Regions from separate parts of the Streptomyces sp. NPDC021080 genome, predicted to be linked through region 1. Evidence: riboswitches for the same ligand, from Rfam matches in the RefSeq annotation. Region 1 holds a riboswitch; each other region holds the start of a gene.
The links. A riboswitch is a leader RNA that binds a small molecule or an ion and turns the genes downstream of it on or off. The one in region 1 is predicted to bind S-adenosylmethionine.
Positions count from the first base shown of each region.

Region 1 (9,345 bases):
TTCTTCACGGGTGCGTTCCGCAAGCCCCGTGAGATCAACTGGGTCTTCGGATTCCTGCTGTTCGTCCTCGGCATGTTCACCGGCTTCACCGGTTACTCGCTCCCGGACGACCTGCTCTCCGGCACCGGTGTCCGCTTCATGGAGGGCGCGGTCCTGTCCGTGCCGATCGTCGGCACGTACCTGTCGTTCTTCCTGTTCGGCGGCGAGTTCCCGGGCGGCGACTTCGTGGCCCGCTTCTACGCGGTGCACGTGCTGCTGCTGCCGGGCATCATGCTCGGCCTGGTCGTCGGCCACCTGATCCTGGTCTTCTACCACAAGCACACGCAGTTCGCGGGCCCCGGCAAGACGAACAACAACGTCGTCGGCATGCCGCTGCTGCCGGTCTACATGGCCAAGGCCGGAGGCTTCTTCTTCCTGGTCTTCGGCGTCATCGCGGCCATCGCGGCGATCGCCTCGATCAACCCGATCTGGGCCATGGGTCCGTACCGTCCGGACATGGTGTCCACGGGCGCCCAGCCCGACTGGTACATGGGCTTCTCCGAGGGCCTGATCCGTGTCATGCCGGGCTGGGAGATCAACCTCTGGGGCCACACGCTCGTCCTGGGCGTGTTCATCCCGCTGGTGATCTTCCCGCTGGTCCTGGTCGCCATCGCGGTCTACCCGTTCATCGAGTCCTGGGTCACCGGCGACAAGCGCGAGCACCACATCCTGGACCGCCCGCGCAACGTCCCGACCCGGACCGCGTTCGGTGCCGCCTGGATCAGCTGGTACTTCGTCCTGCTCGTCGGCGGCGGCAACGACATCTGGGCCACGCACTTCCACCTGGCGATCAACTCGATCACCTGGTTCGTGCGGATCGCCTTCTTCGTCGTGCCGGTGCTCACCTTCCTCGCCACCAAGCGGATCTGCCTCGGCCTCCAGCGCCGGGACCGGGACAAGGTGCTGCACGGCCGTGAGTCGGGCATCATCAAGCGCCTGCCGCACGGTGAGTTCATCGAGGTCCACGAGCCGCTCAGCCAGGACGCGCTGCACACGCTCACCGCGCACGAGCAGTACAAGCCGCTCGAGATCGGCCCGACGGTCGACGAGAACGGTGTCGAGCGCAAGGTCTCGGGCGCGCAGAAGCTGCGCGCCAAGATGAGCGAGGGCTTCTACGGCGAGGAGGGCCAGATCCCCAAGCCCACCGTCGAGGAGTACAAGGAGATCGCGAGCGGCCACGGCCACCACTGATCCCCGGCTGTTCGCCACGGCTGGAGCCCCGTCCATGACATGGACGGGGCTCTTTGCCGTCCCCCGGGCTGGATAGGGTGGACTCACCCGGTGGTGCGGGGCGATCCACCCCGCGTCACCCACGACCCGTGTCACCCGCGACCGCGTGACCCACGAACCCAGGAGCGACCATGAGCGCTGTGAACCCCGCTGGAGGCGACACCGCGGCGGGCCGTTCCTGGCCCGCGGTACTGAACGGACTGCTCGAAGGCCGCGACCAGAGCGCGGACGACACGGCCTGGGCGATGGACCGCATCATGCGCGGCGAGGCGACCGACGCGCAGATCGCCGGATTCGTGGTGGCACTGCGGGCCAAGGGCGAGACCGTCCAGGAGATCACCGGACTCGTCCGGGCGATGTACGAGCACGCCAACGTGATCGAGGTGCCCGGACGCACCGTCGACATCGTCGGAACGGGCGGCGACGGCGCGAAGACCGTCAACATCTCCACGATGTCCTCGATCGTGGTGGCCGGGACCGGCGCCAAGGTGGTCAAGCACGGGAACCGGGCCGCGTCCTCGGCGTCCGGCTCGTCGGACGTCCTGGAGAAGCTCGGCGTCAACCTCCAGCTGCCGGTGAAGCGGGTGGCCGAGGTGGCCGAGGAGGCCGGGATCACCTTCTGCTTCGCGGTCAAGTTCCACCCGGCGCTGCGTCATGTGGCGGCGGCGCGCGGCCAGTTGGGGATCCGGACCACGTTCAACGTGCTCGGACCGCTGACCAACCCGGCGCGGGTGAAGGCCCAGGCGGTCGGCGTCGCCGATCCCCGGATGGCGCCGATCGTGGCGGGTGTGTTCGCCGAGCGCGGCAACTCCTCGCTGGTCTTCCGCGGCGACGACGGCCTCGACGAGCTGACGACCACCGGGGGCTCCCACGTCTGGGTGGTCCGCGACGGCAAGGTCACCGAGGAGCGCTTCGACCCGCGTGACGTCGGCCTCGACGTCGTCCCGGTGGAGGCCCTGCGCGGCGCCGACGCCTCGTACAACGCGGAGGTCGCCCGGCGCCTGCTGGACGGCGAGAAGGGGCCCGTACGGGACGCGGTCCTGCTGAACTCGGCGGCGGCCCTGGTGGCCCTGTCGCCGACCGGCGCGCCGCTCGCCGGCCAGCTCCGCGACCAGATGGAGAAGGCCGCCGAGGCGATCGACTCCGGCGCCGCGAAGCGCACGCTGGAGCGCTGGGTGGCCGCCAGCAACGCCTGACCGACGCGAGACCCCGCGCGGGACGCGGTCCACGATCCGGACTGCGTCTTGCGCGGGGAAGATCCTCTGGCAAGATGCTGTACCAGGTCATGAGTGACAGCCATCAGGCCCCGGCCGGCTGTCCGGCAACCCTCCGTCCGTGGCGGGGTGCCCCGGGTGAAGACCAGGTCGTAGGCAGCGAGGCCTACGGCAAGCGCGGACCCCTCCCGCTCTCCGGGCGGACCACCAGGGGTCCTGGTCGTTCGAGGGAGCCTTCTGTGAGCAAGCGAATGCGCTAGGGCGCCGAGCCCCGCCTCCGCACACCCTTTTCACCCTTCTCCCGCGCTGAGCGACGCCTTTTGGCGGCCGGCTCCCGCGGTGATCCCGCCTGCCTCTCACAGGAGCTCGCCATGTCTGTCTCCGTCGTTGCCGCCGACTCGTCCGTTTGTGCCCCTCTGCCGGTTCTGGGCCGGGATGTCACCGTCCCGCTCGTCACCGGCGGCGAGGTGACCTACGCGGCCCTCGACTACGCCGCCAGCGCGCCCGCCCTCCAGCGGGTGTGGGACGACGTCGCCGCGTACGCGCCGTACTACGGCAGCGTCCACCGGGGCGCCGGCTACCTCTCGCAGCTGTCCACCGACCTCTTCGAGAACGCCCGCAGGACCGTCGCGGAGTTCCTCGACTGCCGCGCCGGTGACCAGGTGGTCTTCACCCGCTCCACCACCGACTCGCTGAACCTGCTCGCCGCGGCTCTTCCCGCCGACTGCCAGGTCTTCGTCTTCGAGACCGAGCACCACGCCTCGCTGCTGCCCTGGCGCGACGCCCGGGTGACGTACCTGAACGCCCCGCGCACCCCCGCCGAGGCCGTCGACACCCTGGAGCGCGCCCTCGCCGCCCGAGACCCCTACGGACCGGCCCTGGTCTGCGTCACCGGCGCCTCGAACGTCACCGGTGAACTGTGGCCGGTGCGGGAGCTGGCCGCCGCCGCGCACGCCCACGGCGCCCGCATCGTCCTCGACGCCGCGCAGCTCGCCCCGCACCACCCCGTCTCGGTCCAGGACCTCGACGTCGACTGGGTCGCCTTCTCCGGGCACAAGCTGTACGCGCCCTTCGGCTCCGGCGTCCTCGCGGGCCGCTCCGACTGGCTGCGCGCGGCCGACCCCTACCTCGCGGGCGGCGGCGCCAGCCGCAGGGTCACCCGGCGCGCGGACGGCGGGGTGGACGTGGAGTGGCACGACAGCGCCGCCCGGCACGAGGCCGGCTCGCCGAACGTCATCGGCGCCTACTCGATCGCGTCGGCCTGCAAGGCGCTCACCGAGGAGGGCTTCGACCGGCTCGTCACCCGCGAGCAGCACCTGATCCGTACCGTCCGCGCGGGCCTCGCCGAGGTCCCCGAGGTCCGGGTCCTGTCCCTCTTCGGCGACGACGCCCCGCGGGTCGGCGTCATCTCCTTCGTCGTCGAGGGCTGGAACAGCTCGCACTTCGCGGCCGCGCTCTCCGCCGAGTACGGCATCGGGGTGCGCGACGGCCTCTTCTGCGCCCACCCGCTGGTCCGCACGCTGCTCGGCAGCGCGCCCGAGACCCAGGGGGAGTGCGGCGCCCCCGAGGCGGCCCCGGGCGAGAAGTCCCTCAACGCGATCCGCGTCAGCTTCGGGGCCGGCACCCCCGACGAGCACGTCGAGCGGTTCGTCCGCGCGGTGCGCGAGCTCGTCAGGGACGGCGCGCGCTGGCAGTACCGCACCGAGGACGGCCGCTGCGTCCCCGCGGTCTGACACCCGCGATCCGCTCGCCCGGAGGCGGCGCCGCGTCGGTCAGGAGTCGAGACCGATCGCGAACGCCGCCTCCAGGTCGTGCTGGGAGTAGGTACGGAACGCCACGTGCGTGTCCGTCGCCTCGACCCCCGGGATCTTGCTGATCTTGCCGGGGATGACGTCCGCGAGATCGTCGTGGGCCTTGACCCGGACCATCGCGATCAGGTCGTAGGTACCGGTGACGGAGAAGACCTCGCTGACGCTCTCCAGCGACGCGATCGACTCGGCGATCTCGGGGATCCGGTCCACGCTGGTCTTGATGAGGACGATCGCGGTGATCACGGCTGGTTCTCTCCCTAGGGGGCCGCTGCTGGGGATCTCACCCTACTCGCGGTCCACCCGGCCCGGCCGCTCCACCGGGGGCCCCGGCGGCACCCCCGCGGCGGGCACGGCGGCCGGGCGGTGGCGGAACCGCGCCCACGCGTAGACGAAACCCAGGGAGAAGCCCACGAGGTGGGCCAGGTAGGCGACCCCGGGGCCCGAGCTGCTGCGGCCCGCCGCCATCCACTGCAGGGTGAACCAGAACGGCAGCACCACCCAGGCCGGGAACCGCAGCGGCAGGAAGAACAGGAACGGGAAGAGACTGGTCACCCGGGCCCTGGGGAACAGGTACAGGAACGCGCCGAGCACCGCGGAGATCGCCCCGGAGGCCCCGACCAGGGACTGCTGCGAGGTCGCGTTGGCGGCGGCGTAACCGAGCAGGGCCAGATATCCGCAGCCCAGGTAGAAGAGGGCGAACTCCAGATGACCCATGCGTTCCTCGGTCATCAGCCCGAAGACGTAGAAGAAGAGCATGTTGCCCAGGAGATGGAGCCAGCTGCCGTGGATGAACAGGGCGGTCGCCGGGGTGAGGACCTCGCCCGGGGCCCCGCCGAACAGACCGGTCGGCACCACGCCCCAGCGGCGGAAGTACGCCCGCTGGGCGACCAGCAGCCCGTCCCCGGTGCCGTACGCGGGATCCAGGCCCGAGGCGGGTCCGATCACGAAGATCAGACAGCACAGGACGATCAGTCCGTACGTCACCGGCGCCGGCCGGTCCCGCAGCGCCCTGCCGACCGTCGTACTCCAATTGCCGATCATGGTGCAGAGCATGACGTAACCGCACCGATGCGCACAGACCGCCTCGCCGCCGTGGACAGCCGAGCGTCGGGTACCCGCCAGGCCGTAGGGTTACGAGCCATAAGTGCCGGGAGGCCGGCATCGGACGGACACTAGTTAAGGAAAGCGGCTGCCCTATGACAGTTCCCCTGCCCGACGCCAAGACCCGTTGGCGCTGCACACTCTGCGGCAACCTCACGCGGTTCGACGTGACCCGCTCGTCGAAGGTCGTCGAGTATGTACACCTCGACCTGGCCGGTGAGCCCAAGGTCGAGGAGCGTGAGGTGGTCAGTGAGACCATCGAGTCGGTGCGGTGCCGTTGGTGCAACGCGGTGGATCAGGTCGAACTCGTGGACAGGCCGGGCGCCGGCTCCTGACGGAGCGGGCCCCGCACGGATATTGGGGTGAACGGATGGTGGAGACCGCAGGCGGGGAGCCGGACGACGGCACCGCCGAGGTGCTCGACCGTCCGCTGCCCGACGGCGTGCGCAGGCGCGTCGTGCAGATCGTCTCGGACGGCTTCGGCGGGCTGACGGTGACCGAACTGCCCGCACAATTGAGGCAGTACGCCCGATTCGCTCCGAATCGTCGTGCCAAGTTCGCGGGCAACGCGATGGCCGCGGCGCTGGAGACGGATCCGCTGTTCAGACAGCGCATCGCCGAGAAGCTCAGAGAGGCCCAGCCGGAGATCGTCGGCGCTCTCGACTCGGGCGCGCCGCCCCCGGCCGCGGATCCGCTGGACGTGGCGGCCGCGGCCTATGTCGTGCGTCCGGTCGGCTGGGTGAAGCTGGTGACCGCCGCGGGCGAGGAGGCTCTGCGGGCGGACGCCGAGCGCGCAGGCGAGGAGAGCCGCGCCGAGCTGGACCGGCTGCGCGCGCAGCTCGCGGAGGCCCGCGGGCAGACGCGCGCGGAGACCGAACGGCTGCGCGCGGAACTGGAGTCGGCCAGGAAGGAAGCGGAATCGCTTCACCGCAAGCTGCGTGGGGCTCTCAGTGACGTCAAGCGCGGCGAGGCGGCCCTGCGCAGGCTGCAGGCGGAGTCGGACGGGGCGAAGGCGGAGAGCCAGGCACAGGTGTCCGCGGCCGAGAGCGAGACGCGGCGGCTCAAGACGCGTCTGTCGGAGGCCGAGGCCGCCCTGGAGGCCACCCGCAAGGCGGCCCGCGAGGGACGCAGTGTCGAGGACATGCGGGTGCGGCTGCTGCTCGACACGGTGCTGGAGGCGACCCAGGGGCTGCGCCGGGAACTGGCGCTGCCCCCCGTCTCCGTGCGGCCCGCGGAGACGGTGGAGGCGGTCGAGCCGGGGCGGATGACCCCGAAGGACATCGCCACCCGCGCGCTGTCCGAGAACGACCCCGCGATCCTCGACCAGTTGCTCGCGCTGCCCCAGGCGCATCTGGTCGTCGACGGCTACAACGTCACCAAGACCGGCTATCCCCAGATGCCTCTGGAGAAGCAGCGGCTGCGGCTGCTCGGACAGCTCTCGCAGCTGGCCGCGCAGACCGGCGCCGAGGTCACCTGTGTCTTCGACGGGGCCGAACTGGCCGCGCCGGTGCTGCTCGCGCCCCCGCGCGGGGTGCGGGTGCTGTTCTCCAAGCCCGGTGTCACGGCGGACGAGCTGATCCGTCAGCTGGTGCGGGCCGAGCCGCCCGGCCGGCCGGTCATCGTCGTCTCGACCGACCGCGAGGTGGCCGACGGGATCGCCAAGGCGGGCGCCCGGCCGGTGGCGTCCGCGGTGCTCCTCAAGCGCTTCTCGCGCGGCTGAGCGCTCTTTTCCCTCTTTCGTCCCTTTCGCTCCGCTTCGGCGCCCCGGTTTTGTGCGTCCGGCGATCGGTTCCCTAAGTCGCATGGGCCGCGTACGCACCATCCGTAACGTCTAGGCCTGATGCCCCAATTGGTCCGGTCTTCACGCGACGTAGTGTCAAGCGGACATCACTGCAGGTGAGTTGATGGCAAAGAATGCGCTCGGTGACAAAGAATTTTCAGGTTTGGATTTGAACTGATCACAAGTAGGTCACTAGGGTCGTGGCTCGAACCTCTAACTCGGGTGATCACTTCATGGGGAGTGACAGTGGAGGGGCACCGCCCGTCGGCGTTTTCGGCAGGCGGCTGGAGGAAGAAGGAGCTCGCCTTCGTGGCGTCCCACCGTCGACCCAAGCAGCCGAGCCGCGCCCGTGTGACCGTGCTCACCACCGCAGCCGCAGCAGCCGTTGTGCTGAGCGCCAACGCCGCCAACGCGGCCCCGTCCGAGAAGCCCAACAAGGACGAGGTCAAGACCAAGGTCGACAAGCTCTACGAAGAGGCCGAGCAGGCGACCGAGAAGCTCGACGGCGCCAAGGAGAAGCAGCAGAAGCTCCAGAAGGAGATCAGCGCTCTCCAGGACAACGTCGCCCGCGGCCAGGAGGCTCTGAACGAGCTGCGCGACGGCCTGGGTTCGATGGCCAGTGCCCAGTACCGCACCGGCGGCATCGACCCCTCCGTGGCGCTCTTCCTCTCCTCCGACCCGGACGACTTCCTGGACAAGGCCTCGGCCATGGACCAGCTGAGCGCCCAGCAGGTCGAGTCGCTCAAGAAGGTCCAGGAGAAGCAGCGTTCGCTCGCCCAGCAGCGCGCCGAGGCCTCCGCGAAGCTCAAGGACCTCGCCGACACCCGGGCCGAGCTCGCCAGGAAGAAGAAGGAAGTCCAGGGCAAGCTGGGCTCCGCGCAGAAGCTCCTGAACTCGCTGACGGCGCAGGAGAAGGCGGCGCTGGCCACCAAGGAGCAGGAGCGGGCGACCCGCGCCAGCGAGCGCGTCGACCTCGGCAACAGCAAGGGGTCGGGCCGTGCCGGCGCCGCGTTCGCCGCCGCCCAGAGCGTGATCGGCTCCCCGTACGTCTACGGCGCTTCCGGCCCCAGCTCGTTCGACTGCTCGGGCCTCACCTCCTGGGCGTACGCCCAGGCCGGCGTGAACATACCCCGCACCTCCGAGGCCCAGGCCAGCTACGGCACCCGCATCTACTCGCAGAGCGACCTGCAGGTCGGTGACCTGGTCATCTTCTACGGCGACCAGCACCACGTCGGCCTCTACGCGGGCAACGGCCAGGTGCTGCACGCCCCGCACACCGGCGCGGTCGTCCGCTACGAGTCGATCGCCAACATGCCCTTCCAGTTCGGCGTCCGGATCTGATCCGCACGGGCGGAACGGGGTTCGGCCCCCGTCGCCCGAAGCGCTCTCCCGCCGCACCGCCCAAACGGGCGAATTGCGACAACTCGCGCTGACCTCACGCCCCGTCGGTGACCTGCGTCTCCGGCGGGGCGTCACTGTGCGTGCCCGCAAGGGTCTTTGGTCGGCGCGTGGTCGCGCGGTTACTGTCTGCCGCGTTCCCCCGACGGCGGGGGACCGTCAGCGGAAGGGAGTGCGGCCACTCGTGGGGTCCCATCGCCGCCTTGCACCGACCGGCCTCGACCGGGGCGCCGGCGCCTTCGGTGTCGCCGCCTGCGTGATGTCCGCGGCGGCCGCCGCACTCGGCACCCTGCCCGCCTCGGCGGCGCCGCGGGACGACACCCGGGCCGAGGTGGACCGCCTCTACGCCCAGGCGGAGAAGGCCACCGAGGCGTACGACGAGGCCGACGAGCGCGGCGACGCGCTGCGCGAGCAGATCGGCACGGCGCAGGACGAGATCGCCCGGCGGCAGGACCGGGTCAACACCATGCGGGACGCGCTCGGTTCGCTCGCCGGGGCGCAGTACCGCTCGGGCGGCCTCGACCCCTCTCTCGCGCTGCTCTTCTCCGCCCACCCGGACGACTATCTCGACCGGGCCTCCGTGCTCGACCGGATCAGCACCCGCCAGGCCGGCGAACTCAAGGGCCTCCGGCTCGCCTTGCGCGACCTGGCCCAGGAACGCGCGGAGGCCGACGGGAAGCTCGCCGAACTGGAGCGCAGCCGTACGGTGGTCGCCCGGAACAAGCGGGTCATCGAGGGCAAACTGGCCAAGGCGCGGCAACTGCTCGACTCG
Region 1 covers NZ_JBIRQM010000007.1:257,670-267,014, reverse strand. The annotation lists gene ACH4S8_RS19465 (cytochrome bc complex cytochrome b subunit) at 1-1,230, shown strand, start outside; gene trpD (anthranilate phosphoribosyltransferase) at 1,401-2,465, shown strand; SAM riboswitch class IV at 2,551-2,667, shown strand; gene ACH4S8_RS19455 (aminotransferase class V-fold PLP-dependent enzyme) at 2,855-4,216, shown strand; gene ACH4S8_RS19450 (Lrp/AsnC ligand binding domain-containing protein) at 4,256-4,537, opposite strand; gene ACH4S8_RS19445 (rhomboid family intramembrane serine protease) at 4,580-5,335, opposite strand; gene ACH4S8_RS19440 (hypothetical protein) at 5,491-5,730, shown strand; gene ACH4S8_RS19435 (NYN domain-containing protein) at 5,766-7,115, shown strand; gene ACH4S8_RS19430 (NlpC/P60 family protein) at 7,485-8,516, shown strand; gene ACH4S8_RS19425 (NlpC/P60 family protein) at 8,758-9,345, shown strand, end outside.

Region 2 (9,345 bases), on a different contig from region 1:
GACGCCCTTGAGCGCGAAGTCGGCGTCGAGAACCACGAGGTCCGCGGCCTTGCCGGGTTCGAGGGAGCCCACCCGGTCGTAGCGGCCCAGCAGGCGGGCGGGGTTGGCCGAGATGGCCGCGACGACCTGCTCGACCGGCAGCCGGTCGACCGTGACGGCGCGCTGGAAGGCGCGGTCGAGGGTGAGGGTGGAGCCGGCGATCGAACCGCCCTCCACCAGGCGGGCGACACCGTCCGCGACCTCGACCTCCAGCGGGCCGAGCATGTAGCGGCCGTCGCCGAAGCCCGCCGCGTCCATCGCGTCGGTGATGAACGCGACCCGGTCCGGCCCCGCGTGATGGAACGCCAGCTCCAGCGAGGCGGGGTGCAGATGCGTGCCGTCGTTGATCAGCTCGACGGTGATCCGCTCGTCCTCGAGGAGGGCGGCGATGGGGCCCGGCGCGCGGTGCCCGAGCGCCGGCATCGCGTTGAACAGGTGCGTCGCCACGGTCGCGCCCGCGTCGATGGCCGCCTTCGTCTGCTCGTACGTCGCGTCGGTGTGCCCGATCGCGGCGATCACCCCGTGTTCGGCGAGCAGGCGTACGGAGTCGAGGCCGCCCGGCAGTTCGGGGGCGAGCGTGACCATGGCGGCCCGGCCGCGCGCCGCGTCGAGGAGCTTGCGGACGTCGGCCGGGTCCGGGTCGCGCAGCAGTTCCTCGGAGTGCGCGCCCTTGCGGCAGGGCGAGATGAACGGGCCCTCGAAGTGGATGCCCGCGATGTCGCCCTGCTCGGCCAGCTCGGAGAGCATTCCCGCGCGCTCGGCGAGGCCGTGCATGTCGCCGGTGACGGTCGAGGCGACCATGGTCGTGGTGCCGTGCAGCCGGTGGGTGTGGATGCCCCGCAGGACGTCCTCGGCCGTTCCCGAGGTGAAGGACGCGCCGCCGCCGCCGTGGTTGTGCAGGTCGACGAAGCCGGGGACCACCCAGTGGCCGGACAGGTCGGTCACGGGGGTGTCCGCGGGAACCGTCCCGAGGACACCGGCGGACCGCGTCTCGGGGGCACCCGCGCCGGTGATCACCGGACCGTCGACGATCACGCGGCCGTCGTGCACGATCCCGGTGGGCAGTACCACCCGGGCGCCGGCGAGAACCTTGCTAGGGGCCATCGGGTGGTTACCTCCGGGGAGTCGTAGAAGTGGTGTTCAGGAGGTCCCGGGCGAGGAGCCCGGCACCGAGGCATCCGGCGGTGTCCCCGAGGGCCGCGGGGACGATGGACGGCAGCTTCTGGAACGTGACACGCCGTTCGACCGCGGCCCGCAGGGGTGTGAACAAGGTTTCCCCGGCCTCGGCGAGCCCGCCACCGATGATCAGGGTGCGCGGGTCCAGGAGGGTGAGCGCGGTGACCAGGCCGTCGGCGAGCGCGTCGACGGCCTCCTGCCAGACGGCCCGTGCCCTCGGGTCGCCGGACTCGACGGCCTTGGCGCAGTCCGCCGCGTCCGCCCCGGGGTCGCCGCACGCCTCGGCCCAGGCCTGGCTGACGGCCGCCGCGGACGCGAACCGTTCCAGACAGCCGCGCTGCCCGCACGGACACGGGGACCCGCCGGGCCGTACGACGATGTGGCCGATCTCGCCCGCGAAGCCGTGCGCGCCCTCCTCGACGCCGCCGTTGATGCCGATGGCGCCCGCTATGCCGGTGCCCAGCGGGACGAACAGGAAGCGGTCCGCCCCCTGTCCGGCGCCGATCCGGCCCTCGGCGAGGCCGCCGGTGCGCACGTCGTGCCCGAGCGCCACGGGCACGCCGCCGAGCCGCTCGCCGAGCAGCCGACGCAGCGGGACGTCGCGCCAGCCGAGGTTGGCGGCGTAGACCGCGATGCCGCCCTGGGTGTCCACGATGCCGGGGACGGCGACGCCGGCGGCCAGCGCGCTCGTCCCGAAGTGCTCCTCGCCGTAGGCACGCAGCTCGGCGGCGAAGTCGAGGATGTCCTCGACGACGGCGTCGGGCCCGCGCTCACGGCCGGTCGCGCGGCGGGCCTGGTGCAGCAGCGCGGGGTGCCCGGGGGCCTCGGGCCGCGGCGCGTCGGGGCGGTCCGGGGAGGGCTCGGTGTCCACCCCGACGAGGGCGGCCTTCATCCCGGTGCCGCCCACATCGAGGGCGATGACGTGTCTCACGGGGGACAGTGTCGCCCTTTACCCCTGGAAAGGTCTAGTCCACTCACGGGATAGGCGACCTCGTGTTCCGCATTCCGGGACGGCGCCCCGGGCGCGGCGGCCTCCGTCCCGGCCCCGGCGCTTGTCGGTGCCGGGGACTACCGTGCTGTCCATGGAAGAACTGCCCGCGCGTGAACGGAGCATTCTCGCCCTGGAGCGCCGCGGTTTCCCCGGTCCCGGCGCCAAGGAGCGCGCCATCCGCGAACAGCTGGGCCTGGCCCCGGTCCGCTACTACCAGCTGCTCAACGCGCTGCTGAACGACCCGCGCGCCCTGGCGCACGACCCCGTCACGGTGAACAGGCTCCGCCGGGTGCGGGAGGCCCGCCGGGAGGAGCGCTGAACTCGTGGGCGAGGACGCCATCACGTGGCCGGTGCGGCCGGTGTGGTCGGGGGGCGGGTGCGAGTGGTGGGATCGAGGCATTCCTGGTCGTGGGGTGTTCGCCCGGCCATGAGTCGGGGGTGCGTCCGCGCTCACCCGGATAGGGTCGCCCCATGGGCAGCCACCCCGAATCCAAGGACTTCTTGCCGGCTCCGGTGACCCCCGCCGGACGCGACGCTCTGGAAGCGATCCTCACGCGCCCGGCCCGGACGGTCGTCGCACTCGACTTCGACGGAACCCTCGCCCCCATCGTCCCCGACCCCGACCGGGCCCGCGCGCACCCCGACGCGGTCCCCGCACTCGCCGCGCTCGCCCCCAAGGTCGCCTCCGTCGCCGTGGTCACCGGCCGCCCGGCCGGTGTGGCCGTGCGCCACGGCGGCTTCGCGGGCGTGCCCGGCCTCGAGCACCTGGTCGTCCTCGGCCACTACGGCGCCGAGCGCTGGGACGCGGTGAGCGGCACGGTCACCGCTCCCGCCCCGCACCCCGGGGTGGCCGCGGTCCGTGCCGAGCTGCCCGGCTTCCTCGACCGGATCGGCGCCTGGCAGGGCACCTGGATCGAGGAGAAGGGCCGGGCGGTCGCCGTGCACACGCGCCGCGCCGCCGACCCCCAGTCCGCCTTCGAGGCGCTCCGGGAGCCGCTGGGCGAACTCGCCGCCCGGCACGGTCTGATCGTCGAGCCGGGGCGCATGGTCCTGGAGCTGCGCCCGCCGGGCACGGACAAGGGCGTCGCCCTCATGGAGTACGTCCGGGAGAGCGGCGCCGAGGCCGTCCTGTACGCGGGGGACGACCTGGGTGATCTGCCCGCCTTCGCCGCCGTCGACAAGCTCCGCTCCGACGGGATTCCCGGGCTCCTGGTGTGCAGCGGCAGCTCCGAGGTCGCCGAACTCGCCGAACGCGCCGACCTGGTGGTCGACGGGCCCGCCGGAGTCGTCCGGCTCCTCGCCGCCCTGGCGGCCCGGCTCGCCTGACCCCGCGGCTGGTCACCCGGTCGGGCCGGGGCGGGGCAGGCTTGTTTCGCCCCCTCCGCCCCTGCCCTTCCCACCTCGGGGCTCCGCCCCGGACCCCGCTCCTCAAGCGCCGGAGGGGCTGGAGCCTCTGCTCAGGCCTCCAGCTCGCGCAGTTGGTCCAGGAACCACTGGGCCGGGGGCAGGGCGGTGGCCGCGGCGGCCAGTCGCTTGGTGCGTTCGGCCCGTTCGCCCGGCTGCATGCCGAGCGCCTCGTGCAGCGCCCGCGCCGTACCGGTGATGTCGTACGGGTTCACCGTGATCGCGTCCTCGCCCAGTTCCTCGTAGGCCCCGGCCTCTCGTGACAGGACCAGAGCGCAGCCCTCGTCGGAGACGACCGGGATCTCCTTGGCGACGAGGTTCATGCCGTCCCTGATGGGGTTGACGAGGGCGACGTCGGCCAGCCGGTAGGCGGCGAGCGAGCGCGCGAAGTCGTCCTTCACGTGCAGGACCACCGGGGTCCAGCCGGGCGTTCCGTAACCGGAGTTGATCTCGTCGGCGAGCCGCTGCACCTCGGCCGTGTAGTCCCGGTACACCGCGAGGTCCTGCCGCGACGGATAGGCGAACGCCACGTGGACCACCCGCTCGCGCCACTCGGGGTGGTCGTCGAGGAGCTGCCGGTACGCCAGCAGTCCCCGCACGATGTTCTTGGACAGCTCGGTCCGGTCGACGCGCACGATCGTCCTGCGGCCCGCGCCGATCTCCTCGCGCAGCGCGGTCATCCGCTCCCCGACGTCCGCGCGGTGCGAGCGCTCGCGCAGGAACTCGGCGTCCGCGCCGAGGCCGTGCACCCCGATGCGGGTCTCGCGCCCGCCCGCCCCGGGGTCGTCCAGGTGCCTGACCGCCAGGGGCGTCACCGAGGACCAGGACCCGGCCCAGCGCCAGGGGTCGGTCGTTTCCGCACAGCGCAGGAACGCCGTGGCCCACCGCCAGGTCAGGAAGGCCACCCGGTCGGCGCCGAGCATGCCCGCCATCAGCTCCGCGCGGATGTCGTCGGGGAGCATCCGGAAGTAGTCCTCGGGCGCCCACGGGGTGTGGGAGAAGTGACCGATGTGCAGGTCGGGGCGCAGTTCGCGGAGCATCCCGGGCACCAGGCACAGGTGGTAGTCCTGCACCAGCACCGTCGCGCCGTCGGCGGCCTCCTCGGCCAGTGCCTCGGCGAAGGCCCGGTTGTAGGTCCGGTACGACTCCCACTGACGCCGGAACTCCGCGTCGAAGACCGGCTCCAGCGGGGTCTGGTAGAGCATGTGGTGGACGAACCACAACACGGAGTTGGCGATGCCGTTGTAGGCGTCGGCGTGCGTGTCGGCGTCGATGGCCAGCATCCGTACGCCGTCCTCGTGGACTCCGCGCCGCACGGCCTCCCGGTCGCCGTCCCCGAGGGCGGAGCAGACCCAGAGGGCGCCCGCGTCCGGCCCGATCGCCGAGAGTCCCGAGACGAGGCCGCCGCCGCCGCGCCGGGCGTGCAGCGAACCGTCCTCCCGTACCTCGTAGGTGATCGGGCCGCGGTTGGACGCGACCAGAATCCGGCGGGCACCCCGCGTTGAAGCCATGCCTCGAAACCTAGCCCCGTGTCGAAACGCTCAAACGCGCTCTTCGGCCGTATGCGATCGTCGGCCGTCGGCGCCGGACTACGCGGCCTTGCGTGTCTGGTACTCGGAGATTTCGCTCATCGGCGGCCTTTCCTCGGTGTCCACCGAGTACGTGCGCGGCCGGAAACCGTCCCGGTCGCGTTCGAACTGGGTGAGGGAGGGGCGGATCAGATGGCCGCGCGCGAGCCGGAGTTGCGCGGTGCGGTAGATCGCGGCGGCCATGCGGCCGAGTGCCTGGCCGTCCTGGTGGCGGTGCTTGCGCACGCCGACGTCGACCTGGGCGAGGGCGTCCAGGCCCACCAGGTGCAGGGCGTCGACGAGCATGCCCAGCTCGACGCCGTAGCCGACGGGGAAGGGGAGCTGCTCGAGCAGCGAGCGGCGGGCCGCGTACTCGCCGCCGAGCGGCTGGACGAAGCCCGCGAGCTGCGGCCAGTGCATGTTCAGCAGGGGGCGGGCCATCAGCTCGGTGACCCGGCCGCCCTGTCCGCCGCCACCGGCCATCGGGCGGTCGTACATGGCCTTGACCAGGTCGACGCCGGGCTCGGTGAGCAGCGGGCCCACGATGCCGGAGACGAAGTCGGACGAGAACTCCTTGAGGTCCGCGTCGACGAAGCAGACGATGTCCCCGCTCGTCACGAGCAGCGACCGCCACAGCACCTCGCCCTTGCCGGGCACGGCCGGGATCCGTGGGAGGATGTCGTCGCGGTGCACGACACGCGCGCCGGCGGCGGCGGCGACCGCGGCGGTGCGGTCGCTCGAACCGGAGTCGACGACGACGATCTCGTCGACGAGGGGCACCTGCTGCATCAGGTCGTGGCGGATGATCGAGACGATCTCGCCGACCGTCTCCTCCTCGTTGAGCGCGGGCAGCACGACGCTGACCGTCGACCCGGTCACGCGTTTGGCTGCCATGAGCTTGTGGAGCGGGCGGTCGGTCACGGACCAGGAGCGTGTGCTCAGCCAGCTTTCGACTTCTCTCAGCACCGTCTGCGGCTCCTCACTGTCTGATCACACGCTCTCATCGGCGTGCCCGCTGCGGCCAGCGGCAGATCGATTGGCTCGTCTCGCGGTTCGGACGACTATCTCAACTGTCCAGGCCTTCGGTTACAGTCTTGAACAACGCGCATGACCATCGCATGTCCTGGATCGTCGGCGCGTATCGTGTTCAACAGTTCAACAATCAAATACCGCTCATCCAGAGGGGCAGAGGGATACGGCCCGATGAAGCCCCGGCAACCCTCCAGCCGGTCTCGTACCGATCGATGTCGATCGCGTCGCGAGGCTCCCGGCTAGGGAAGGTGCCAAATCCGTCTCACGGCGAAGTGCGCCGTGAGGAAGATGAGGAGAAAGGGCCTCGCCTCCATGGCTGCGCAGACAGTTGCAAGCACCACGAACTCCGCCGACTCGGTGGACCTCGGCCCGGCCGCGGCGCTTTCCTGCCGCGAGTGCGGACACCGCGTCCCGCTCGGCCCGGTCTTCGCCTGCGAGGAGTGTTTCGGCCCGCTCGAGATCGCCTACGACTTCTCGGCCTACGACGCCGAAGAACTCCGCAAGCGCATCGAAGCGGGACCCGCGAACATCTGGCGCTACGCGCCGCTGCTGCCCGTCCCCGCGGACGTGGCGGACAAGCCGAACATCAACCCCGGCTGGACCAAGCTCGTCCAGGCCGACAACCTGGCCCGCGAGCTGGGTGTCGACGCCGGAAAGCTCTTCGTCAAGGACGACTCCGGCAACCCGACGCACTCCTTCAAGGACCGCGTCGTCGCCCAGGCCCTCGAAGCGGCCCGCGCCTTCGGATTCACCACCCTCTCCTGCTCCTCCACCGGCAACCTCGCCGGAGCGGTGGGCGCCGCGGCGGCCCGCGCCGGTCTGCGTTCCTGCGTGTTCATCCCGCACGACCTGGAGCAGGGCAAGGTCGTCATGGCCGCGGTCTACGGCGGCGAGCTCGTCGGCATCGAGGGCAACTACGACGACGTGAACCGTTTCTGCTCCGAGCTGATCGGCGACCCGGCGGGCGAGGGCTGGGGCTTCGTCAACGTCAACCTGCGGCCGTACTACGCCGAGGGCTCCAAGACGCTGGCGTACGAGATCTGCGAGCAGCTCGGCTGGAAGCTGCCCGACCAGCTCGTCGTGCCGATCGCCTCCGGCTCCCAGCTCACGAAGATCGACAAGGGTCTGCAGGAGCTGATCAAGCTCGGGCTCGTCGAGGACAAGCCGTACAAGATCTTCGGCGCCCAGGCCGAGGGCTGCTCCCCGGTCTCCGTCGCCTACAAGGCCGGCCACGACGTCGTACGGCCGCAGAAGCCGGACACCATCGCCAAGTCGCTCGCGATCGGCAACCCGGCGGACGGACCGTACGTGCTGGACATCGCGCGGCGCACCGGCGGGGCCGTGGAGGACGTGAACGACGACCAGATCGTGGACGCGATCAAGCTGCTGGCCCGCACCGAGGGCATCTTCGCGGAGACCGCCGGCGGTGTGACCGTCGGCGTGACCCGCAAGCTGATCGAGAACGGTCTCCTCGACCCGACGCTGACCACCGTCGTGCTGAACACCGGCGACGGCCTCAAGACCCTGGACGCGGTGGCCTCCGACACCGGGCTGACCGCGACCATCCGCCCGAACCTCGACTCCTTCCGAGAGGCTGGCCTCGCATCATGAGCGTCAACGTCCGCATCCCCACCATCCTGCGCACCTACACCGGTGGCGCCGCCGAGGTGAAGGCCGAGGGCGCGACCCTCGCCGAGGTCATCGGTGACCTGGAGAAGAACCACACGGGCATCGCCGCGCGCGTCCTGGACGACCAGGGCAAGCTGCGCCGCTTCGTGAACGTGTACGTCAACGACGACGACGTGCGCTTCGAGCAGGGGCTGGAGACGGCGACCCCGGCAGGGTCCGGCGTCTCGATCATTCCGGCCGTCGCCGGAGGCTGATCGTTACCCTCGGTAATGCCGAACACAGTGCGTTCACAGAATTGCCCCCTCCGTGAGACAAACGGAGGGGGCAATTCTATTGGATTGAACGCGCTAGAGTTGGGGAAGTCGCTCCGATTTGGATGTTGGTTTCATGCCGGACGCATATGAGTGGCTGTTCGGCGGGCGACAAGAAGTAGCCAAAGTAGCTCACCTATTTGGGCATTTTATGGCAATTGCGGGGTCCGACTTGCCCTGGATCCGTGCGTATCCTCCGCATATCAATGATCGGCCATGCCCAGAATTCTCGTCCGATTGACCTGTTGCAGAGGGCAGTTGGACAGATACATTCAGCCGCGGTCGACGCGTTCCGGCGCACACCCCCAACCGTTTGGGGGGTGAGGTCTGACCCGGATCCGCGAAGTGTGGATCTGTGCAAGGGCCAGTAATAGGGGAGTTAGGCATGGCTCAGGGCACCGTCAAGTGGTTCAACGCGGAGAAGGGGTACGGCTTCATCGCGGTCGACGGTGGTGCGGACGTCTTCGTGCACTACAGCGCGATTCAGATGGACGGCTACCGCACCCTTGAAGAGGGTCAGCGAGTGGAGTTCGAGATCTCGCAGGGCCAGAAGGGTCCGCAGGCGGACATGGTCAAACTCGCCGTCTGATCCGGGCGCGAACGACCACCGACTCACTCACGCACGAGGGGCTCGCATCCCACCGGGGATGCGAGCCCCTCGTGCGTTCCGGGCCGGGCCTTGCCTCTTGTCGAGGGTCGCTCGGCGTGCCGGTTTTGCCGAGAGGCGCTTGCACTCGCAGGGGTCGAGTGCTAATCATTGCGTTAGCACTCTCCGAGTGAGAGTGACAGAACTTGGATCGGGCCGGCGAGGTCCACGGGCCTGTGGGGCAAGGAACCACAGGGTTCGAGGGCCGTCCGTCGCGGGCGCGGGCGCGATCCGGAGCAATCCACCCCGTCCGGGAGGACCACTTCACATGGCCAAGATCATCGCGTTCGACGAGGAGGCACGGCGCGGCCTCGAGCGCGGCATGAACCAGCTCGCGGACGCCGTCAAGGTGACGCTCGGCCCCAAGGGCCGCAACGTCGTCCTCGAGAAGAAGTGGGGCGCCCCCACGATCACCAACGATGGTGTCTCCATCGCCAAGGAGATCGAGCTCGAGGACCCGTACGAGAAGATCGGCGCCGAGCTGGTCAAGGAAGTCGCCAAGAAGACGGACGACGTCGCCGGTGACGGTACGACCACCGCGACCGTTCT
Region 2 covers NZ_JBIRQM010000008.1:133,256-142,600, forward strand. The annotation lists gene nagA (N-acetylglucosamine-6-phosphate deacetylase) at 1-1,143, opposite strand, end outside; gene ACH4S8_RS21160 (ROK family protein) at 1,151-2,146, opposite strand; gene ACH4S8_RS21165 (DUF3263 domain-containing protein) at 2,298-2,525, shown strand; gene otsB (trehalose-phosphatase) at 2,678-3,532, shown strand; gene ACH4S8_RS21175 (trehalose-6-phosphate synthase) at 3,664-5,121, opposite strand; gene ACH4S8_RS21180 (glucosyl-3-phosphoglycerate synthase) at 5,200-6,144, opposite strand; SAM riboswitch class I at 6,349-6,505, shown strand; gene thrC (threonine synthase) at 6,523-7,821, shown strand; gene ACH4S8_RS21190 (MoaD/ThiS family protein) at 7,818-8,093, shown strand; gene ACH4S8_RS21195 (cold-shock protein) at 8,536-8,739, shown strand; gene groL (chaperonin GroEL) at 9,065-9,345, shown strand, end outside.
Region 2: linked by a shared signal. The riboswitch ahead of thrC (threonine synthase) and the one ahead of ACH4S8_RS19455 (aminotransferase class V-fold PLP-dependent enzyme) in region 1 are both predicted to bind S-adenosylmethionine.

Region 3 (9,345 bases), on a different contig from region 1:
GAGGTTGAGCGTGACCGGGGTGGTCACCTTCGCCGCTTTGAGACGCGCGGCGGCGGCGGCCTTGTCCGGGCCGCCCTTCTCGTCGCCGTAGAGCGACTTGAAGGAGGCGGTGGCGCCGGTGAGTCCGTCGGGCACGGAGGTGTACAGCGGCTGATAGCTGTTCTTGTAGACCTGTCGGGCGAGTTGGGCCCGGTCGACGGAGTCGGCGACGGCCTGCCGCACGGCCAGCGCCTTGGCCTTGTCGGGCTTCTTGGTCCTGGTGCCGTACGGCTGGGTCCTGAAGTCGAAGACGATGTAGCGGATGCCGTTGCCCGAGCCGGTGTGGACCTTGACGTCCTTCTTCGTGGACAGGTCGTCGAGGTCGGCGGTGGTGAGGGTGCGGTAGACGGCGTCGACGGTGCCCTGCTGGACGTCGAGCTTCAGGTTGCTCGCGTCGGTGTAGTACTTCAGCTGGATGTTCCGGGTCCGCGCGGCGCCCAGAGCGCCGCCGTAGGCGCTGTTGGCGGTGAAGGAGACCAGTGAGTTCTTGTCGTAACTGCGCACGCCGTAGGGGCCGTTCCAGGGTTTGCCCGCGACGATCGCCTTGTCGTCCAGGATCTTGTCCGGGGGGAAGACCTGCTCGTCGACGATGTAGCCCGCGGCGGTGGACAGCACCTGGGGAAACAGTGTGTCGTCGGCCGACTTGAGGGTGAAGACGACCTTGTCCGGTGCCGGGGCGGCGACGGAGTCGAGGTCGTACAGGAGGGAGGAGGGGCCGTTCTCGTCGGCGATCCTCACCGTGCGGTCGAAGCTGAACTTGACGTCGGAGGACGTCAGTCGGTGACCGTTGGCAAACCTCAGGTCTTTCTTCAGCGTGACGGTGTACTCCTTGGGACCGGTCGGCTCGATCCCCTTCGCCAGGTCCGGGGAGACCTTCGTGGCGCCGTTCTTGACGCTGAGCAGGGTCGCGTAGACCTCGCTCTCGATGGTGCCGGAGCCCGCGTCCCAGGAGCCCGCCGGGTCCAGGGCGGTCACCTGGTCGGTCGTGCCGACGGTGATCGCCGCCTCCCCGGTCCCGGTGGAACTCCTGCTGCTCGTGCAGCCGGTCAGGGCCGCCAGGAACACCGTGCCGAGGGATATCGCGCCGAGGGCCCGGAGGGGTCTGGTGGTGTTGTGCTGCGCCATGGCTGGTCTCTGCTTCCGCGTGAGTGGGTGCGCGAAGGGGCCGCGGCAGGCAGGGGCGAGCCGGGCGCACGCTGTCGCGTGAAGGGTGGGGACGGGAGGAGCGTGAAGAACAAGTGGGTCAGCGGTGACAGAGACAGCTGCACACCAGCAGCAGATCCACATGGCGCCGGGAGCACAGCACGAGGCCGGTTGCCACGCCGTCCTCCCCAGGGGTGTCGCCGGCCGTCGGGCCGGTGGGAACGCACTTGCAGAACAGAAACATCCGCCGAGCCTTCACCTGGGGCACCCCACTGCGCCGAGGGTTGCCATCCGGCCAGCCAGGGCTTGATCACCGGAACTCGTAGCTCGCGCTCACCGTAGATCTCCGGTCGGAGGAACGACAAGTTCTGCTCGCGACAAGCAATATGATCGCAATCTGACGTTCCATCAGATTGCAATCATATTGCACGGGAACGGACCTCCTTCGTGCGGGAGCGAAAGAGGCCCGCAAAACCACGAAATGCGGCGGGAGGGCGCCGGAACCAACCACCCGACGGGGGCGCCCAGTTGCTAGTGTTGAACCATGCAGATAGGCGTTAACGTCCCGAATTTCGGACCTGGCACCAATCCGGAAACCCTCGCCCGCTGGGCCAAGACGGTGGAAGGTCTCGGCTTCGACCTATTGATGGTCTCCGACCATGTGGCGATCACACCGGATGTCGCGAAACAGTATCCCGCCCCGTTCTACGATCCTTTTACGACGCTCTCCTGGCTCGCCGGTTTAACGACCCGGGTCAAACTGGGCACCACGGTTCTCATCGCGCCCTACCGGCATCCTCTGCTGGTCGCCAGAATGGCGGCCAACCTGGATCAGCTCTCCGGCGGGCGGCTCGTCCTCGGCGTCGGTGTCGGCTGGGCCCGGGAGGAATTCGCGGCGCTCGGCGTCCCCTTCGAACGGCGGGGCGCACTGACCGACGAATATCTGAACACCCTGAGAACCGCGTGGGCCGACGAGGCCGACTACGGGAGCGGGCGGATTCCGGTCTGGATCGGCGGCAACAGCGACGCGGGGCTGCGCCGGGCGGCCCGGCTCGGTCTGCCGTGGCATCCACTGCGGTTCACCATGCCGTGGTTCCGTGACGCGCTGGACCGTCTGGGGAACATCGCGGCCGAACTCGGGCAGCCGGCACCCGAATCGGCGCCCCGCATCCTTCTCCGGCTCACGGACAAGCCGGTCGACCATCCCGATCGCCGCGCCGGCGAAGGCACCCTCGACCAAGTCCTGCAGGACATCGAGCAGTTGCGCCTCTCGGGCGCCACCACGGTGGTCCTCGACCCCTACAACGGCGACCCGGACGAGACCCTCAGGCCCGAAGTGGCATGGCAGGCGCTGGCCACCGTGGCCGCGAACCTGGCATAGCCCCACACCCCACAGAGACGGAGCCACAGTGACCCTCGACGACCGCGGCCCGCACCACAACGGCAGCGACAGCACCGACCACGGCGAAACCGGCCCTTCCTCCGCCGTCAGCGAAGCCGACCTGGTCCATCTCCGCCGCTGCGTGGACCTGGCGGCCGAGGCGGTGGACGCCGGCGACTGGCCGTTCGGCTCCCTGCTGGCCGACGCGGACGGCAAGGTCCTTGCCGAGGACCGCAATCGCGAGTCCAGCACCGGGGACCCCACCCGGCATCCGGAGTTCGAACTCGCCCGCTGGGCCGCGACCCACCTCGACCCCGAGGAACGGGCCACGGCCACCGTGTACACCTCGGGCGAGCACTGCCCGATGTGCGCGGCCGCGCACGGGTGGGTCGGACTGGGCCGCATCGTGTACGCGAGTTCCTCCCGCCAGGCACGGGACTGGAAGGCCGAATGGGGTGTGCCCGTCACCTCGCCCCTGAGCCCCTTGTCCATCCGGGACGTCGTACCCGGCCTGGAGATCGCCGGGCCGGTCCCGGAACTGGCCCAGCAGGTGAAGGAATTGCACCTGCGCTTCCGGAGCGGGATCGACGCGGCCGGCTGAGAAGGCCGAAGACACCCGGGCCCGGCAGCGTGACTCGCTGCCGGGCCCGGGGTGTGTGCGGACGATCGCGCGGATCAGACCATGAACTGGTCGTACTTCGCCATGTGTTCCTGAAGTTCCTCCAGGCTCGGGTTGCGGCCGCCCGCCGTGAGGCGCCCCAGACCGCGGAAATAGTCCTCGCGGTCGTAGATCGGGTAGAACATGATCAGCAGGGTGGCGTCCTCCTTGCCCCGGTTCGTGAAACCGTGCGGCTCGCCCTTGGGCACGTAGGCGAAAGCACCCGGCTCACCCACCACCTTGCGGTCGCCGATGGTGAACTCGATCTCACCGCGCACCACGTAGAACATCTCCGTGGACTTCTTGTGCACATGCGGACTGGCGCCGCTGGCTTCGGGAGCCATGTGATGCTCGAAGAATCCGAACTCCCCGTCGGAGTCCGGTGTGGTGAGCTTGAGATACGTCCTCTTCGTGTCCCGGATGTCGACGAACTCTCCCCCGCCCGGCGGCACGTACAGCGGAACAGACACTTTCTCTCCTTGGGTGTTGTCGATTCGGGTGCTGCCGAATCAAGTGGTCTCGAATCAGGTGGTGTTGCATCGGGTGGTACTGCATCGGGTCGTGGTGCATCGGGTGGTTTCGACGGCCGGCTCGTACGGCCGACGCGTCAGGTGGCCTCGGCCAGGCTCGGATCCTGCTGCGGTCGCCGCGCCGCCTGCGCCTGTGCCCACCGGCCGATCGCGGGAGCCGCGAGGCCGCTCGCGGCGAACAGCGCGGCCAGTGCCACCCATCCCGTGGTGCCGGCCGTGACGACCAGGCTGACCACGATCGGTGCCGCGATCTGCTGCACGGCCACCCCGAGCCAGAATACCGAGAGGTAGACGCCCTCCTGGCCGGGCACCGCGAGCAGATACGAGCCGCCCCAGCCTCCGGCGGACTGCCACAACTCGCCGCCCGTCAGCGCGATCATGGCCAGCAACAGCGCGCCGACCGCCAGGACGACCGGCAGTCCCGGTGCCGTGACGAGCAGCAGACAGCACACCGCGAGGGAGAGACCGGCGCGTACCAGAGCACGTGCCGCGCCCTGGATGTCGTCGGTGCCCCGGCTCGCGCGCACCTGGAGGAGCACCGCCAGTACGGTGTTGACCGCGACGAGCGGGGAGATCAGCGCGGCCGAGACGTTCGTGTGCCCCACGATCCACAGCGGTATCCCGATGCTCAACAGCGTCATGTGCATGGTGAGAACCGCGTTGATCCCGGCGAACGAGAGGAACGAGCCGTCGCGCAGCACATTCACCGAGAACCTCCGCCGAAGGTTCCCCGTCGGCGCGTTGAGCAGCGGCAGCCGGGACGCCAGGGTCGCGAGCACCGCGAACGAGGCGGCGTTGAGCAGGAGGATCACGCCGTAGCCGGTTCGGGTGTCGATCAGCAGCCCGACACCGCCCAGCAGGGCGCCGACGGTGAAGCCGACGTTGCGCATCGACCGGAGGATCGCGACGACCTTGACCCGTTCCGTGGTCGGCACCGCCTGCCCGACCAGGGCCTGCTCCATCGGCGCCGCCGCCTTGTCGACGAGGCCGAGCAGGCACACCACGGTCAGGAACTGCCAGAGGTTTTGGACGAACGGATACACCACGAAGCAGACGGAGCGCCACAGGCTCACCCCGACCAGGACCTTCTTCGGGCCGATGCGGTCGGCCAGGATCCCGATGGGGATCGCCGTGCCGAGGGCGATGGCGGCGGACAGCCCCAGGCCGAAGCCGAGGTTGTGCTCGGACAGGTGGACCGACCTGGTGACGAAGGGGACGGACACGGCCAGGAAGGCGCCGGTTCCGACCGCGTCGATCATCGCCATCACGGCCAGCCGTCTGCCGACCGGACCGCCGGGCACGGATCCGCGCAGTCCGCGGACGCGCTGCCACAGAGCAGACATCTGATCCCTCACTCGGTTGCGATACGGATGGCGGCGACGGCGTCCAGGACGTGCCGGTGTGCGGTGTCCGCGTCCGGCCCGGTGGCGATGACGTGCCCGGCCCGGTCCCATGAGGACGCCCAGGGCCGTACCTCCTGGCCCGCCTCGACGTCCACCTCCACGGCCCGTACGCCGGGCAGTGTCTTCGCGGAGTCCTGTCCGGCGACCCCGGTCACCGTGCCCGGCCCTGCGGCCAGGAAGCGGATCGACGCGGTCCGGCTCGAGGTTCGGGGCAGCTCGACAGGGCGGCCGGCCAGCAGGTCGATGAGGGTCAGCCTGATCGTGGTGTCGTAGGCCAGGTCGACGAGGTCGATCAGATGGTCGCCGGGGCAGCGGCCGGCGCATTCGACCAGCGTCGGTCCGGACTCGGTGAGGATCCACTCGGCGTGCAGGATGCCGGTCCCGAAGCCGACGGCCGCGATCAGCGCCCGCAGGGCCGTCCCGAACGCGGTCCGGGTGTCTGGGTCCAGCGGCGCGGGCAGCAGATGGCCGAGCTCGACCGGATACGGTCCCGGGATCACCGTCTTGGCCGTGATGTTCTCGAAGACGACCTCGCCCTCCCGCACCAGCGCCTCGACGCTGAACTCGGGTCCTTCCAGGCGTTCTTCGGCCAGGAACCGCCACTGCAGCGGCCGGTCGGGCACCTGCTCGTACTCGGCCGCCGACGAGGTGCGCTCCCACGCCTGCGCCGCGGTGGTGGCATCGACCGAGTCCAGCAGCTGCACGCCGACGCTCGCCTGCCGGTTCGCCGGTTTGACCACCACCGGCCCGGTACCGGCGAAGCCGAGGATGTCCTCGGGTCCGTGCACCTCACGCCAACGCGGGTTGCGGACGCCACCGGCGGCCGCTGCCTCGCGCAGTCTGACCTTGTCCCGCAGCGCCTGCGCGGCCCTCTCGCCGGCTCCGGGCAGGCCGAGCTTGGCGGCCAGGGCGGCCGCGGCCGGCACCGCGTACTCCAGTGCCGGGACGACGGCGGCCACCGGTCGTGCCGCCGAGAGTTCGACCGCCAGGTCGAGGGCCTCGGCCGACTGCTGGTAGCGCGCCGGGACGATCCGGTCCAGGCAGTCGAAACGCGCCGCCGCGTCCCGCAGTTCCCGCTTGCGGATGATGTCGGGTTCCTCGATCACCACGACGGACCCGCCGGGGATCCTCCCGTCGATCGCGCGCAGGTAGGCCGCGTTGTAACCCACGAACAGCACCTGGGCGTCCGTGTCGGGGGCGGTCACGGTGACCTCCTGGTTGATGGGGCGGAGCACTGCATGGGACTGCCTTTCTTCATGGGGGGACGAACGGCCGACGACGCTCAGGCGGGTGCCCCGAGGGCCCCGGTCCGGCCGTCGGCCCGTACGGGCGTTCCGTCGATGACGACCTCGATGGCGGCGAGCGCCTCCGCACAGCGGGCCTGTGCCTCCTCGGGCGAGGCGCCGGAGACGATGACGTGCCCGTGTCTGCTCTTGGAGTCGCGGACCTCCGGCACGGTGTCCCCGGGGCTCAGCCGCAGGCTCAGTTCGTCGACATGGCCGAGCGCCTCGACCGTCTCCAGGCCGCGGATCGCGTCGACATGACCGGGCGGGAGGGTGAAGAACCGTACGGCCGCCGCCGCCGTCGGGGTCGGGGGTTTCACCGGTGCGCCCTTCAGGGCGGCGAAGACGGCCTGTTCGATGTCCAGCCCGGTGGCCAGCTCGATAAGCCTTGGTATCCGGTCACCGCCGAGCCGGGCCTGCGACTCGACGATGCGCGGGCCCCGCGGCGTCCAGATCACCTCGGTGTGCGCGGGGCCGAACCGGTATCCGCAGGCGGTGAGGAACTGCTCGGTCAGATCCTCGACGGCGCGGCGGCGGTCCTCGGGCAGGGGCGCCGGGTGGACGTGCCCGGTCTCCACGAACAGCGGTGGCGGACCGAGCAGTTTCCCGGTGATGCCCACGACCTGGTGCCGGCCGTCTTGGCTGAGCGTCTCCACGCTGTACTCGGGACCGCGCAGGTACTCCTCGACGAGGAACGGGCCGTCGTAGCCGTACTGGTCGAGCAGCGCCGTCCACGGCACCTGGTCGGCGGGCTCCCGCCACAGGTAGACGCCTCGGCTGCCGGCGAGCGCGGCCGGTTTGACCACCGCGGGAAAACCGATCCGCCGCACCGCGTCAGGCACCTCGCGGCGGGTCGGCGCGGCCACGAAGGCCACCGGGGACAGCCCGCGCTTGGCCAGCAGTTCGCGCATCGCGTGCTTGTCGGCGAGCACGCGGATCGCCGCGGCCGGATTGAGCTCCGCGCGCAGTTCCTCGGCCACCTCGTAGGCGCTGACCATCGTCTCCTCCCTGCCGATGTGGTAGATCAGCGAAGCGTCGTGCTCCAGCGCGACCGCGCGGACGGTGCGGCGCAGCGCCTCCTCGTCCCGGAAGTCGGCCGTCACGTACAGATCCGCGAGTGCGCGTACGTCGTCGAGGTACTCCGGCGACTCCAGACGCGGGTCCCAGATCGCAGCGACCCAGAACCCGGCCGTCTGTGCCTTGCGGACGAACTGGCGGTAGGGCATCACCATCAGCAGACGGGGACGTTCGCCGGGGGGCGGCACGGCCGTCATCGGGCACCGCCGCCGGCCGCCCCGGCCGTCGCGGGCTCGGTGGCGCGGCTCAGCAGGCTCAGATACCGCTCGCCCGTGTCGGGCAGCAGGGTCACGACGCGCTTGCCCCGGTACTCCGGACGGGCGGCCACGACAGCGGAGGCGTGCACGACCGCGCCGGCCGACACCCCGACCATGAGGCCCGTGCGCAGGGCGAGCCGCCGGGTGGTGTCCAGCGCGTCGAAGTCGGAGACGGCGATCACCTCGTCGATGAGTTCCCGTTCCGTGGTCGGCGCGACGAAGCCTCCGTTGAATCCGGGGATGCCGTGGGTTCCGGCCTCACCGCGGGACAGCAGCGGCGACCCGGCCGGCTCCACCGCCACGATGCGAAGGCCGGGATGGCGCTCGCGGAGGTAGCGGCCCGCGCCGCTGAGGGTGCCACCGGTGCCGACCCCGCCGACGAAGACGTCGATCCGTCCCTCGGTGTCGGACCAGATCTCCGGACCGGTCGACTCGTAGTGGGCCCGGGTGTTGTCGGGGTTGTCGTGCTGGCGGCAGAACCACGATCCGGGGGTGGCGCGGTGGATCTCCTCGGCCCTGTCGACCGCCGCCTGGTATCCGCCGGTGTGCGGGGTCCGCACCACCTCGGCGCCGAGCGACAGCAGGATGGAGACGCGTTCCTGGGTCGCGTTGTCCGGCAGCACGATGAGGCAGCGGTAGCCGCGGGCCGCCGCCAGCGCGGCCAGGGAGATGCCGGTGTTGCCCGAGGTCGCCTCGATCACGGTGCCGTCGCCCGGGACGAGCTGTCCGCGTTCCTCGGCTCCGCGCAGCATCGACAGCGCGGCCCGGTCCTTGCTGCTGGACCAGGGGTTGAACGACTCCAGCTTCGCCAGCACGGTGGTGTCGACGGGTACGCCGTCCAGGATCCGGTCCAGTGGCAGCCTCAACAGGGGCGTACCGCCGATCAGTTCGACGAGCGAGTCGGCGACCGGACGCCGGCCGACCGGTTCGGTGCGAACACTGATCTCCTTGGCGGCGGCCTCGGCGGTCCGCGCGGCGAGCTGGGCGGTCTCGGCCACCACCAGCACATGCCCGGTCCGGTCACCGTTGCGGCGCAGCTCGCGCACCTCGTCGCCCGGCTTCACCTTGAGGACGACCTCCTCCACACCGGGCAGCGCGGCGGCCCGGTCCTGACCGCCGAGGGACACCACGCGGCCGGGCTGGGCGGTCAGATAGCGGATGGCGCTCCCGGCGACCGGCGCTTGCGGCACGACGCGGTCCGGCAGCGGTTGGCCCAGGTACTGCCTGGCCACCAGCTCCAGCGAGCGGATACCGAGGGCACGGTCGACCAGGTAGGTGATCTTGCCGCCCGCCGGGCGCGGGTTGATCTCGATGAGCTTGGGCCCAAAGGACGTCACCTTGATCTCGACATGGGCCATGCCCAGGTCGAACCCGACCGCGCGCAGCGCCTGCACGGCCAGGTCCCCGCAGGCGCGTACGACCGGATCGGGCAGGCTGGAGGGGAAGCTGTGGCCCAGCTCGACGAAGTAGCCGAGGCCGCCCACCGACTTGTCGGTCACCCCGAACACCTCGTACCGGTCGCCCTCGGCCAGTACCTCCACACTGACCTCGGGACCGCTGACGTACTCCTCGAC
Region 3 covers NZ_JBIRQM010000030.1:18,514-27,858, forward strand. The annotation lists gene ACH4S8_RS42195 (ABC transporter substrate-binding protein) at 1-1,164, opposite strand, end outside; SAM riboswitch class IV at 1,401-1,510, opposite strand; gene ACH4S8_RS42200 (LLM class flavin-dependent oxidoreductase) at 1,727-2,563, shown strand; gene ACH4S8_RS42205 (nucleoside deaminase) at 2,685-3,164, shown strand; gene ACH4S8_RS42210 (cupin domain-containing protein) at 3,239-3,691, opposite strand; gene ACH4S8_RS42215 (MFS transporter) at 3,829-5,094, opposite strand; gene ACH4S8_RS42220 (ATP-grasp domain-containing protein) at 5,103-6,359, opposite strand; gene ACH4S8_RS42225 (ATP-grasp domain-containing protein) at 6,437-7,663, opposite strand; gene ACH4S8_RS42230 (pyridoxal-phosphate dependent enzyme) at 7,708-9,003, opposite strand; partial or broken gene ACH4S8_RS42235 (acetyl-CoA carboxylase biotin carboxylase subunit family protein) at 9,061-9,345, opposite strand, start outside.
Region 3: linked by a shared signal. The riboswitch ahead of ACH4S8_RS42195 (ABC transporter substrate-binding protein) and the one ahead of ACH4S8_RS19455 (aminotransferase class V-fold PLP-dependent enzyme) in region 1 are both predicted to bind S-adenosylmethionine.